DNA from 2 places in the Kitasatospora sp. NPDC001309 genome. Region 1 is predicted to be linked to the other one. Evidence: riboswitches for the same ligand, from Rfam matches in the RefSeq annotation. Region 1 holds a riboswitch; the other holds the start of a gene.

What was found. Region 1 has a riboswitch for S-adenosylmethionine ahead of ACFY2K_RS41630 (aminotransferase class V-fold PLP-dependent enzyme). Riboswitches for the same ligand answer to the same signal wherever they lie in the genome.
Region 2: another riboswitch for S-adenosylmethionine. It lies ahead of ACFY2K_RS16570 (IclR family transcriptional regulator); the one in region 1 lies ahead of ACFY2K_RS41630 (aminotransferase class V-fold PLP-dependent enzyme).

Annotation. Positions count from the first base shown of each region.
Region 1 is NZ_JBIAXC010000077.1:17,875-22,488, reverse strand. Features, by position in the region: gene ACFY2K_RS41650 (c-type cytochrome) at 1-132, opposite strand, end outside; gene ACFY2K_RS41645 (heme-copper oxidase subunit III) at 320-940, opposite strand; gene ACFY2K_RS41640 (hypothetical protein) at 1,338-1,763, shown strand; gene trpD (anthranilate phosphoribosyltransferase) at 1,884-2,960, shown strand; SAM riboswitch class IV at 3,104-3,221, shown strand; gene ACFY2K_RS41630 (aminotransferase class V-fold PLP-dependent enzyme) at 3,273-4,614, shown strand, end outside.
Region 2 is NZ_JBIAXC010000014.1:21,113-25,726, reverse strand. Features, by position in the region: gene ACFY2K_RS16580 (MarR family winged helix-turn-helix transcriptional regulator) at 1-446, opposite strand, end outside; gene ACFY2K_RS16575 (transporter suffix domain-containing protein) at 455-748, opposite strand; SAM riboswitch class I at 866-1,008, shown strand; gene ACFY2K_RS16570 (IclR family transcriptional regulator) at 1,208-1,921, shown strand; gene ACFY2K_RS16565 (neuraminidase (sialidase)) at 2,036-3,640, opposite strand; gene ACFY2K_RS16560 (HSP90 family protein) at 3,991-4,614, shown strand, end outside.

The DNA.
Region 1 (4,614 bases):
CGCGGCGACGTCGGCCTGCGCCTTGTCGGCGGGCGCGAACGCGGCGTACAGCCCCCCGGTTGCCGCCAGGGCGAGAAGTAGGACGACCAGCGCCGCCAATGGGTGGCGCCGTCGTGCGGAGAGCTTTTTCACGGAATAACCCCGGTGTCAGGATCTGGTCGACTGGTGGGTGCACCCGGCGGCCGGTCTGGCCGGCACGAGGTTGCCTGTCCAAGGCTGCGCGCGCGGTCGGTCGGTGGGAGCGTCGGCACCGGCAGAAGCGGCCCGTCGCCGGTGAGGGCGGGGGCCGCTGCCGGTGGCCAGCGACCTGATCAGCTGGTTACTTGATCAGGTAGATGGTCGCGAACAGGCCGATCCACACGACGTCGACGAAGTGCCAGTAGTAGGACACGACGATCGCGGCGGTGGCCTGCTCGTGCGTGAAGCGCTTGGCTGCGTACGTCCGTCCCAGGACCAGCAGGAAGGCGATCAGACCGCCCGTCACGTGCAGACCGTGGAAGCCGGTGGTCAGGTAGAACACCGTGCCGTACGGGTCGGAGGACAGCGAGAGGCCGTCGTTCTTGACCAGCTCGGTGTACTCGTAGACCTGGCCGCCGATGAAGATCGCGCCCATGAAGAACGTGAGGGCAAACCACCCGCGGAGCTTCTTCACGTCACCGCGCTCGGCGGCGAATACGCCGAGCTGGCAGGTGAGCGAGGAGAGCACCAGGATCGTGGTGTTGATCGAGGAGAACGTCACGTTGAGGGCGTGCGCCTTCTCGGCCCAGAACTCGGCTCCCTTGACGGAGCGGAGCGTGAAGTACATCGCGAAGAGGGCCGCGAAGAACATCAGCTCGGAACTGAGCCAGACGATCGTTCCGACGCTGACCATGTTCGGTCGATTGACCGATCCGTGCGCGTGCCCGGTTTCTGTTGCTGTTGCTGTCGCCACGACGGACATTATGTCGGTCCCTTATTCCGTCTTCACGTCGGGGGGTGTCCCTCGGAGTGTCCGGTGCGTGCGGTATGCCCGCTTGAAGGCCGACGGAGGGTCCGGACGAGGGCTGAGCAGCGGCGTGTCCCTTTTCTGACGGTTCCTCGGAGGGGCCCGCGACCCCGTTGCCCGGCGCGTCGTTGCACGGTCGGCCCAGTGTCCTGCCGTAGGGGGGCGGGGCGCCGCATCCGCCGTCCGGGTGGACCGGGCGGGTCCGGGTGACGGGCCGTCCTCCGAGCGGGTGAGTCACGGGCGCGGCGGCTTGAGGGGGAACGTGCGCGAGGGGGACCGGCGACGGGGGAAACGGGAGTAGCATCCGGATCAGGTGAACGTGGTCCGGATCACACTTGAGGGAGCAGGGTCCATGGCGTACACGACCGACGAGACGCTCACCGTCCTCGTCTACAGCGACGACCGCAACACCCGCGAGCAGGTGCTGACGGCGCTCGGCCGTCGCCCCGCCGAGGATCTTCCGGAGCTGTCCTACCTCGAATGCGCGACCACCCCCGCGGTGATCAAGGCGCTGGAGAAGGGCGGCGTCGACCTGTGCGTGCTGGACGGCGAGGCGGTGCCGGCCGGCGGCCTCGGCCTCGGGCGCCAGCTCAAGGACGAGATCTACGGGTGCCCGCCGGTGCTGGTGCTGATCGGCCGGCCGCAGGACTCCTGGCTCGCCGCCTGGAGCCGGGCCGATGCCGCGATCTCCCACCCGGTCGAGCCGGTGGCGCTGGCCGAGGCGGTCGCCACCCTGCTGCGGGCCCGGCTGGCCAAGCGGGCCCCGGCCACGCGCTGAGCGGTGCCGTCTCAGTCCTGGAGAAGGGGGCGCCGTCGGCACCCCGCCGCTCGATAGGCTGGCTCCATCCGTACGGACGTCCCCCCGGCGCGGGGGAACCGACTACAGCTGGAGTCAGCCATGGTGAACGTGAACCCTGCGAACGGTGGTACCGACCCCGCGCAGGTGGTCCGCACCTGGCCGGACATCCTGGCGGCTCTGTTGAAGGGGGAGGACCTCGACCGCTCGTCCACCGCGTGGGCGATGGACCGGATCATGAGCGGCGAGGCGTCCCCCGTCCAGGTGGCCGGGTTCATGGTGGCGCTGCGGGCCAAGGGCGAGACGGTCGACGAGATCGCCGGCCTGGTGGACGCGATGTACGACCACGCCGAGCCGCTGGACATCCCCGGCCCGGCGGTCGACATCGTCGGCACCGGCGGGGACCGGGCGAAGACCGTCAACATCTCGACCATGTCGGCGATCGTCGCCGCGGCGGCCGGGGCCAAGGTGGTCAAGCACGGCAACCGGGCGGCCTCCTCGTCCAGCGGCTCCTCGGACGTGCTGGAGAAGCTCGGGGTGGCACTCGACCTCTCCTCCCGGCGGGTGGCCCAGGTGGCCGAGGAGGTCGGGCTCACCTTCTGCTTCGCGGCGAAGTTCCACCCCTCGATGCGGCACGCCGCCACCGCGCGGCGCGACCTCGGGGTGCCCACCGCCTTCAACATCCTCGGCCCGCTGACCAACCCGGCGAAGGTCACCTCGCACGCCATCGGCTGCTTCGACACCCGGCTGGCCGGGCTGATCGCCGGGGTGCTCGCCCGGCGCGGGGCGACCGCGCTGGTGTTCCGCGGCGACGACGGGCTGGACGAGCTGACCATCACCACCACCTCGCGGGTCTGGGTGGTGCGCGACGGCGTGGTCACCGAGACCACGTTCGACCCGCGGGACGTCGGCATCGAGCTGGTCGGCATCGAGGCGCTGCGCGGGGCCGACGCCGCGTACAACGCCGAGGTCGCGCGCCGGCTGCTGGCCGGGGAGCGCGGGCCGGTGCGGGACGCCGTCCTGCTGAACACGGCGGCGGCGCTGGTCGCGCTGGAGCTGGGCGACGCCCCGCTGGCGGAGCAGCTCGCGGCGGGCATGGTGCGGGCGGCCGAGGCGATCGACTCCGGCCGGGCGCAGGACCTGCTGCGGCGCTGGTCCGAGGCCACCAGCCGGATCTGAGCCGGTAGTTGAGGGCCCGTGTCGATGCGTCGGCACGGGCCCTCCGGCTGCCCGCCCCGAGCCGGAGGGGCGCGCCGAGGAGGCTGTCCGGATGGTGGATGCCTGTTTGACCGTCCGACGTACCCGACCTAGAGTCTTCGCCAGGTCATGAGTGACAGCGCGAAGCCCCAGCTCGCTGTCCGGCAACCCTCCGTCCGTGGCGGGGTGCCCTGGGTGAGGACCGGGTCGCCGGGCAAGCCGTCCGCGCGACAAGCGCGGACACCGGACGATCAGCACTCCCGGGGTCCCTTACCCGTGAAGGAGTGCATCCTCATGTCCCTCTCCCTCGGAACCACCGCCCCGCTCGCCGTCCTCGGCCACGACGTCGAGGTCCCGCTCGTCAGCGGTGAGAAGGTCGGCTACGCGGCTCTCGACTACGCGGCCAGCGCGCCGGCCCTCCAGCGGGTGTGGGAAGACGTCGCCGCCTACGCCCCCTACTACGGCAGCGTGCACCGCGGCGCCGGCTACCTCTCCCAGCTGTCCACCGACCTGTTCGAGCAGAGCCGCCGGACCGTCGCCGAGTTCCTCGACCTGCGCGAGGGCGACCAGGTGGTCTTCACCCGCGCCACCACCGACTCGCTCAACCTGCTGGCCGCCGCCGTCCCGGCCGGCACCCGGGTGTTCGCCTTCGAGACCGAGCACCACGCCTCGCTGCTGCCGTGGGCGCACGCCGGGCTGGAGGTCTGCTACCTGCGGGCGCCGCGCTCGCGGGCCGAGGCGGTGGCCGCGCTGGAGGAGGCGCTGGCCGCGGCGCCGGAGGGCCCGAAGCTGCTGTGCGTCACCGGCGCCTCCAACGTGACCGGCGAGCTGTGGCCGGTCGCCGAACTGACCGGGACCGCGCACCGGTACGGCGCCCGGGTGGTGCTGGACGCCGCCCAGCTGGCCCCGCACCACCGGGTCTCGGTGCGCGAACTGGGCGTCGACTGGATCGCCTTCTCCGGCCACAAGCTGTACGCGCCGTTCGGCGCCGGGGTGCTGGCCGGGCGCTCCGACTGGCTGGACGCGGCCGAGCCCTACCTGGCCGGCGGCGGGGCGACCCGGACGGTGGCCCGGGAGCTGGACGGCTCGGTGGCGGTGCAGTGGCACACCGGCCCGGCCCGGCACGAGGCCGGCTCGCCCAACGTCATCGGCGCCTACGCGATCGCCTCGGCCTGTCGGGCGCTCACCGAGGCCGGCTTCGACGCGCTGGAGGCCCGGGAGCGGGAGCTGGTCGAGCGGCTGACGGCGGGGCTGGCGGAGATCCCCGAGGTCCGGGTGCTGAACCTGTTCGGGGCCGGCTCGGCCCGGGTGGGCGTGCTGTCCTTCGTCGTCCAGGGCTGGAACAGCTCGCACTTCTCGGCCGCGCTGTCCGCCGAGTACGGCATCGGCGTGCGCGACGGGCTGTTCTGCGCCCACCCGCTGGTGCGCACCCTGCTCGGGGACGAGGACGTGGCGCCCTCCGAGTGCGGGGCGCCCGAGCCCTCGCTGCCCGGTGAGCGCAGCCTGAACGCGATCCGGGTGAGCTTCGGCGCCGGCACGCCGGACGAGCACGTCGAGCGCTTCCTGGCCGCGGTCCGCGAGCTGGTCTCGGACGGCGCGGCGTGGAACTACCGCAACGAGGGCGGCCGTTGCGTCG
Region 2 (4,614 bases), on a different contig from region 1:
AACACCCGCCTCAACTTCCCGAGTGCGGACTCGATCTCCGCCATGTCCGCGGCCGAGAGCTTCGCGACGTAGGCGTCGTGGAGCTCCCGCTCGTACCGGAGCACGGCCTGCCGGTAGGCCGCGCCGCGGGCCTCCAGGCGGAGGACGTGGACGCGTCCGTCCTGGGGGCTGCGCCGCCGGGAGAGGTAGCCGTCCTCCTCCAGGCGCGCCAGGTGCTGGCTGACGGCGCCCCTGGACACGCCCAGGTGCTCGGCCAGGTCCTTGGGGGTGATGCCCGGGTCGGCCACGATCCGCGCGAGCACGAGGTGCTGTTGGGCGGTGAGCCCGAAGTCGCCGTAGCGGGGCGCGTGCCGTTCCGAGAGGACCCACAGGTCCGCGAAGAGCCGGTCGATCCGGGTGATGCGGGCGTGCAGGTCGGCGCTGTCGGGTCTTTCTCCGGTGTCCATCGGGCCCGTCAGTCCGTGGTCGGCGGCTGCTCGGCGGCGCGGCTGCGCCTCCTGAGCCCCAGGCGGGACCGGACTGCCCGGACGGCCTCCTTGCCGACGCCCGCCATGCCGATGAGGGCGCAGGTCTCGGCGACCACGAGCGTCCCGCCGAAGGCGGCGGCCTTGGTGCCGGACTCCAGCGGGAGGAAGAGGATGACGAGGACGGCCACGTAGGTCAGGGCGCTCAGGATGAGGAGCGCGATGCCGATTCTGAACCTGAGCGGCTTCTTCGGGGGCGCTGAGGTGGCCGGGGTCGCAGTCATGGAAATAGTTTAGAAATCTAAATCATCCGTGGTCAAGGACCCCGGCGGGCTCCGGGTCGAGGGGCGGTCGGGAAAGGGTTTGGCGGGGCGGCCGGGAAATCTTGTATGGTTCTTCGCGAATCATCCAGAGGGGTGGAGGGACCGGCCCTACGAAGCCCCGGCAACTCCCCGTTCGACCCGGCGTCCGAAGTACGCGCCGTGCCGTCCGGGGTCAGTGCCAACTCCGGCCTGTCGCCAACGTGGCGCGGGGAAGATGAGGAGACACGGTGCTCTCAGTGCTGTCCTTCGCCCGGGCGCTTCCCGCCCCGGCCCTTTCGCGTACCCGTTTCGTGCTCGGCGCAGGCGATCTGCTGTTCCCGCAGGCCTGTTTCCGCTGACCACCCCGCTCCCACCCCACCGGAGCGCCCGTGAGCCGTACCCACCCGTCGCTCACGGGATCTGAGACTGGAGTACCCGTCCATGGAGAACACGAGCGGCGTCGGCGTGCTCGACAAGATCACCTCGATCCTCGGCACCCTGGAGGCCGGTCCGGCCACCTTGGCCGGGCTGGTCGACGCCACCGGGCTGGCCCGGCCGACCGCCCACCGGATCGCCGTCGCACTGGAGCACCACCGGCTGCTCGGCCGGGACCTCCAGGGCCGGTTCGTCCTCGGCCCGCGGCTCGCCGAGCTCTCGGCGGCGGCCGGTGAGGACCGCCTGCTGGCCGCGGCGGGCACGGTCCTCACCCACCTGCGCGACGTCACCGGCGAGACCGCCCAGCTGTACCGTCGGCAGGGCGAGGTCCGGATCTGCGTGGCGGCCGCCGAACGCCTCTTCGGCCTGCGGGACACCGTGCCGGTGGGCCTCGCGCTGCCGATGAAGGTCGGGTCCGCCGCCCAGGTCCTGCTGGCCTGGGAGGAGCCCGAGCGGCTCCACCGCGGCCTCCAGGGCGCCCGGTTCACCGCCACCGCGCTGAGCGGGGTGCGGCGCCGGGGGTGGGCCCAGTCGATCGGCGAGCGCGAGCCCGGCGTGGCCTCCGTCTCCGCGCCCGTGCGGGGCCCGGCCGGCCGGGTGGTGGCCGCCGTTTCCGTCTCGGGGCCGATCGAACGGCTCAGCCGGCACCCGGGGGCCCGCCTCTCCCAGGCCGTCATCGAGGCGGCGGGCCACCTCACGGACGCACTGAACAGGCCCTGACCGGGCCGTCGGCTGACGTGGGGTGACCGGTCCGGGGCCCGGACCGGACCCGAGCGCTCGGGTCCGGGCGGCCGCCGGCGCGGAGCTCCTCCGCGCCGGCAGCCGCCGGTCGGGTCAGCGCCGCAGGTGCTGCACGGCGCGCGGGCCGGCGGCGGGCGCCCCGGTGCGCGCCGCCCCGGTGGTCGGTGCGGCCGCACCCGGGCTGCGCAGGGTGTCCGGCCGGAAGCGGCCGCTGTACACGTCGGTGGAGTTCAGCGGGGCGCCGCTGTTGGCGGTCACCAGCACCGGGCGGATCCGGTGGCCGTCGGTGATCAGGGCCTGGTAGTCGCCGAGGAAGTGGCCCCCGGCGTACGGCGCCTGGAGCCAGTCGAAGACCGGCGAGATCTGCCGCTCGACCGGACTGTTCTCGCCGCCGCGCGGGAAGCTGAGCAGCCAGGCGGCGGTGGGCAGCGCGGTGGTGTCGTCCGGGGTGAGGTAGCGCAGGTCGTAGTAGCTGACGGCGACGGTGCCGTCGGCCGTCACGGTGATCGACGGGGTGAACGCCGGCGCTCCCGGGGCCTGGTTGAGCCGGGTCGGGCCGCTCCAGGTCCGGCCGCCGTCGGTGGAGTGCACCAGCTGGATCGCGTCGTACCTGCCGCCGGTGGACTCCGAGCCCTCATAGGCGAGGTACAGCTCGCCGGTCTGCGGGTCGATCGCCACGCTGGGCAGTCCGGCGCCGGCCCGGAGGGACTTGGTGGCGTCGGTGGGCGCGTTCGGGTGGACCTCGGGGACGGAGGTGTCGGCGGCGACCCGGACCGGCGGGCTCCAGGTGCGGCCCTGGTCGGTGGAGCTGACCATGCCGAAGTGCACGTCGCTGACGGTGGTGGCGGTCGCGTCGGTGAAGGTGATCCAGTCGAAGAAGTCGTACAGCGTGTCGGTGCGCGGGTCGACCACGATCTGGTTGCCGATGGTCTGGGTGTTCGGCGTCGTGGCCGTGGTCACGAAGGGCTTCGCCGGGGACCAGGTCCGGCCGTGGTCCCGGGTGACGGACAGGTAGCCCGGCCCGTCGAAGACCGGGGTCGGGCCGGTGGTCTGGTCCACCCGGTCCCAGACCTGGTAGGCCACGCCCGGGTGCACCGGGTCGGCGGTGACGGCGTTCTTGTCGTCGGTGATCGCCGGGTCGTCGTCGCCGATCAGTTCGGTGACGTGCTGCCAGCTGCGCCCGCCGTCGGTGGAGGTGGCGGCGGCCACCGCGCTGCGCGGCGTGGTGGCGTCGAAGACCAGGGCGCTGGCGTACGCGGTGCCGTCGGGGCCGAAGCTCACCCAGCCGTCGGAGGCCCGCTGGTAGGCCAGCCCGCCCGGCGCGCAGTGGGTGAAGGGCAGCGCCGTCTGGGTGAAGTGCACGCCGTCCGTGGTGTAGCTGGAGCTCAGGCCCCGGGCACCGCCGTTGGACCAGCGGTCCTGCTGGTAGACGGTGATGGTGTTCGCCGGGTCGAGCGGGTTGGCGGCGGCGTACGGTTCGTCCTCCGCGCCCGGGTGGTTGGTGCCGTCGCCGTCCGCGCCGAGGTCGCAGGAGGCGTACGGATCGCCGGGTGAGATCACGGCGAGCGGTGCGCCGGGCGAGGTGTCGGGCGGGTTCGTACCGTCCGTGGTCGCGCCGGCCGGGGTGCCGGCGGCGACGGCGGCGAGGAGGAGCGCCGCGGTCGCGGTGGCGAGCGGTGCTCTGGTGCGGAACTGCATGGAGACCCCCATGGTCGTCGGCGGTACGTGCCTGGTGTCCTGGGTGGTGCCGCGCTGTGCTCTGCTCCGGTGCCGAACGGGAGTCGGCGCCCGGTCGGCCGTGCGTGTCGCCCGCCCGGTCGGCCGCGCGAGTCTAACCAGCCGGAGGGGGCGCGCCAACGGTCCGCGTGCGCTCCCTTACCAAGTCCGCACCATCGGCCGCTGTCCCCGCGCTGACCTGCGGTTATCTGAGCGCACCCCGGCCGCTGCCCGGTCGGTCGACCTTCCGGGCGCCCGTCGCGCGGATATTCGGTTTCCCGTGTCGTACCCCCGTTCTAGGGTGCTCCCGAACCGACCTGAGAGAGAGTCCGTTGAGCCGAACCTTTCGCGTCGACCTGCGCGGCATCGTCGACCTCCTGAGCCACCACCTCTACACCAGCCCGCAGGTGTACGTGCGCGAGCTGCTGCAGAACGCGGTGGACGCGATCACGGCCCGGCACCCGGGCGACGCCGCCGCGGCGGCGCGGGAGGCCCGGATCGCGATCGCCTCCAGCGACGCCAACGGCGACGGCTCGCTGACCATCAGCGACAACGGCATCGGCCTCACCGAGGCACAGGTGCACGAGCTGCTGGCGACGATCGGGCGCAGCTCGAAGCGCGACGACCTGGGGTTCGCCCGGCACGAGTTCATGGGGCAGTTCGGCATCGGCCTGCTCTCCTGCTTCATGGTCTCCGAGGCCATCGAGGTCACCACCCGCCGGGCCGGCGAGCCCACCGTGCGCTGGCACGGCTCCTCGGACGGCGGCTACACCGTCGAGCTCGCGCCCGCCGACGAGCAGCGCGCGGAGCCCGGCACCACCGTCACCCTGCGCCCCCGCCCCGGCTGCGAGCACCTGCTCACCCGCCGGGCCGTCACCGAACTGGTCGGCCACTACGGCGCCCGGCTGCCGCACCCGGTCACGGTGGACGGCACCACGGTCACCGGCGGCCCCGCC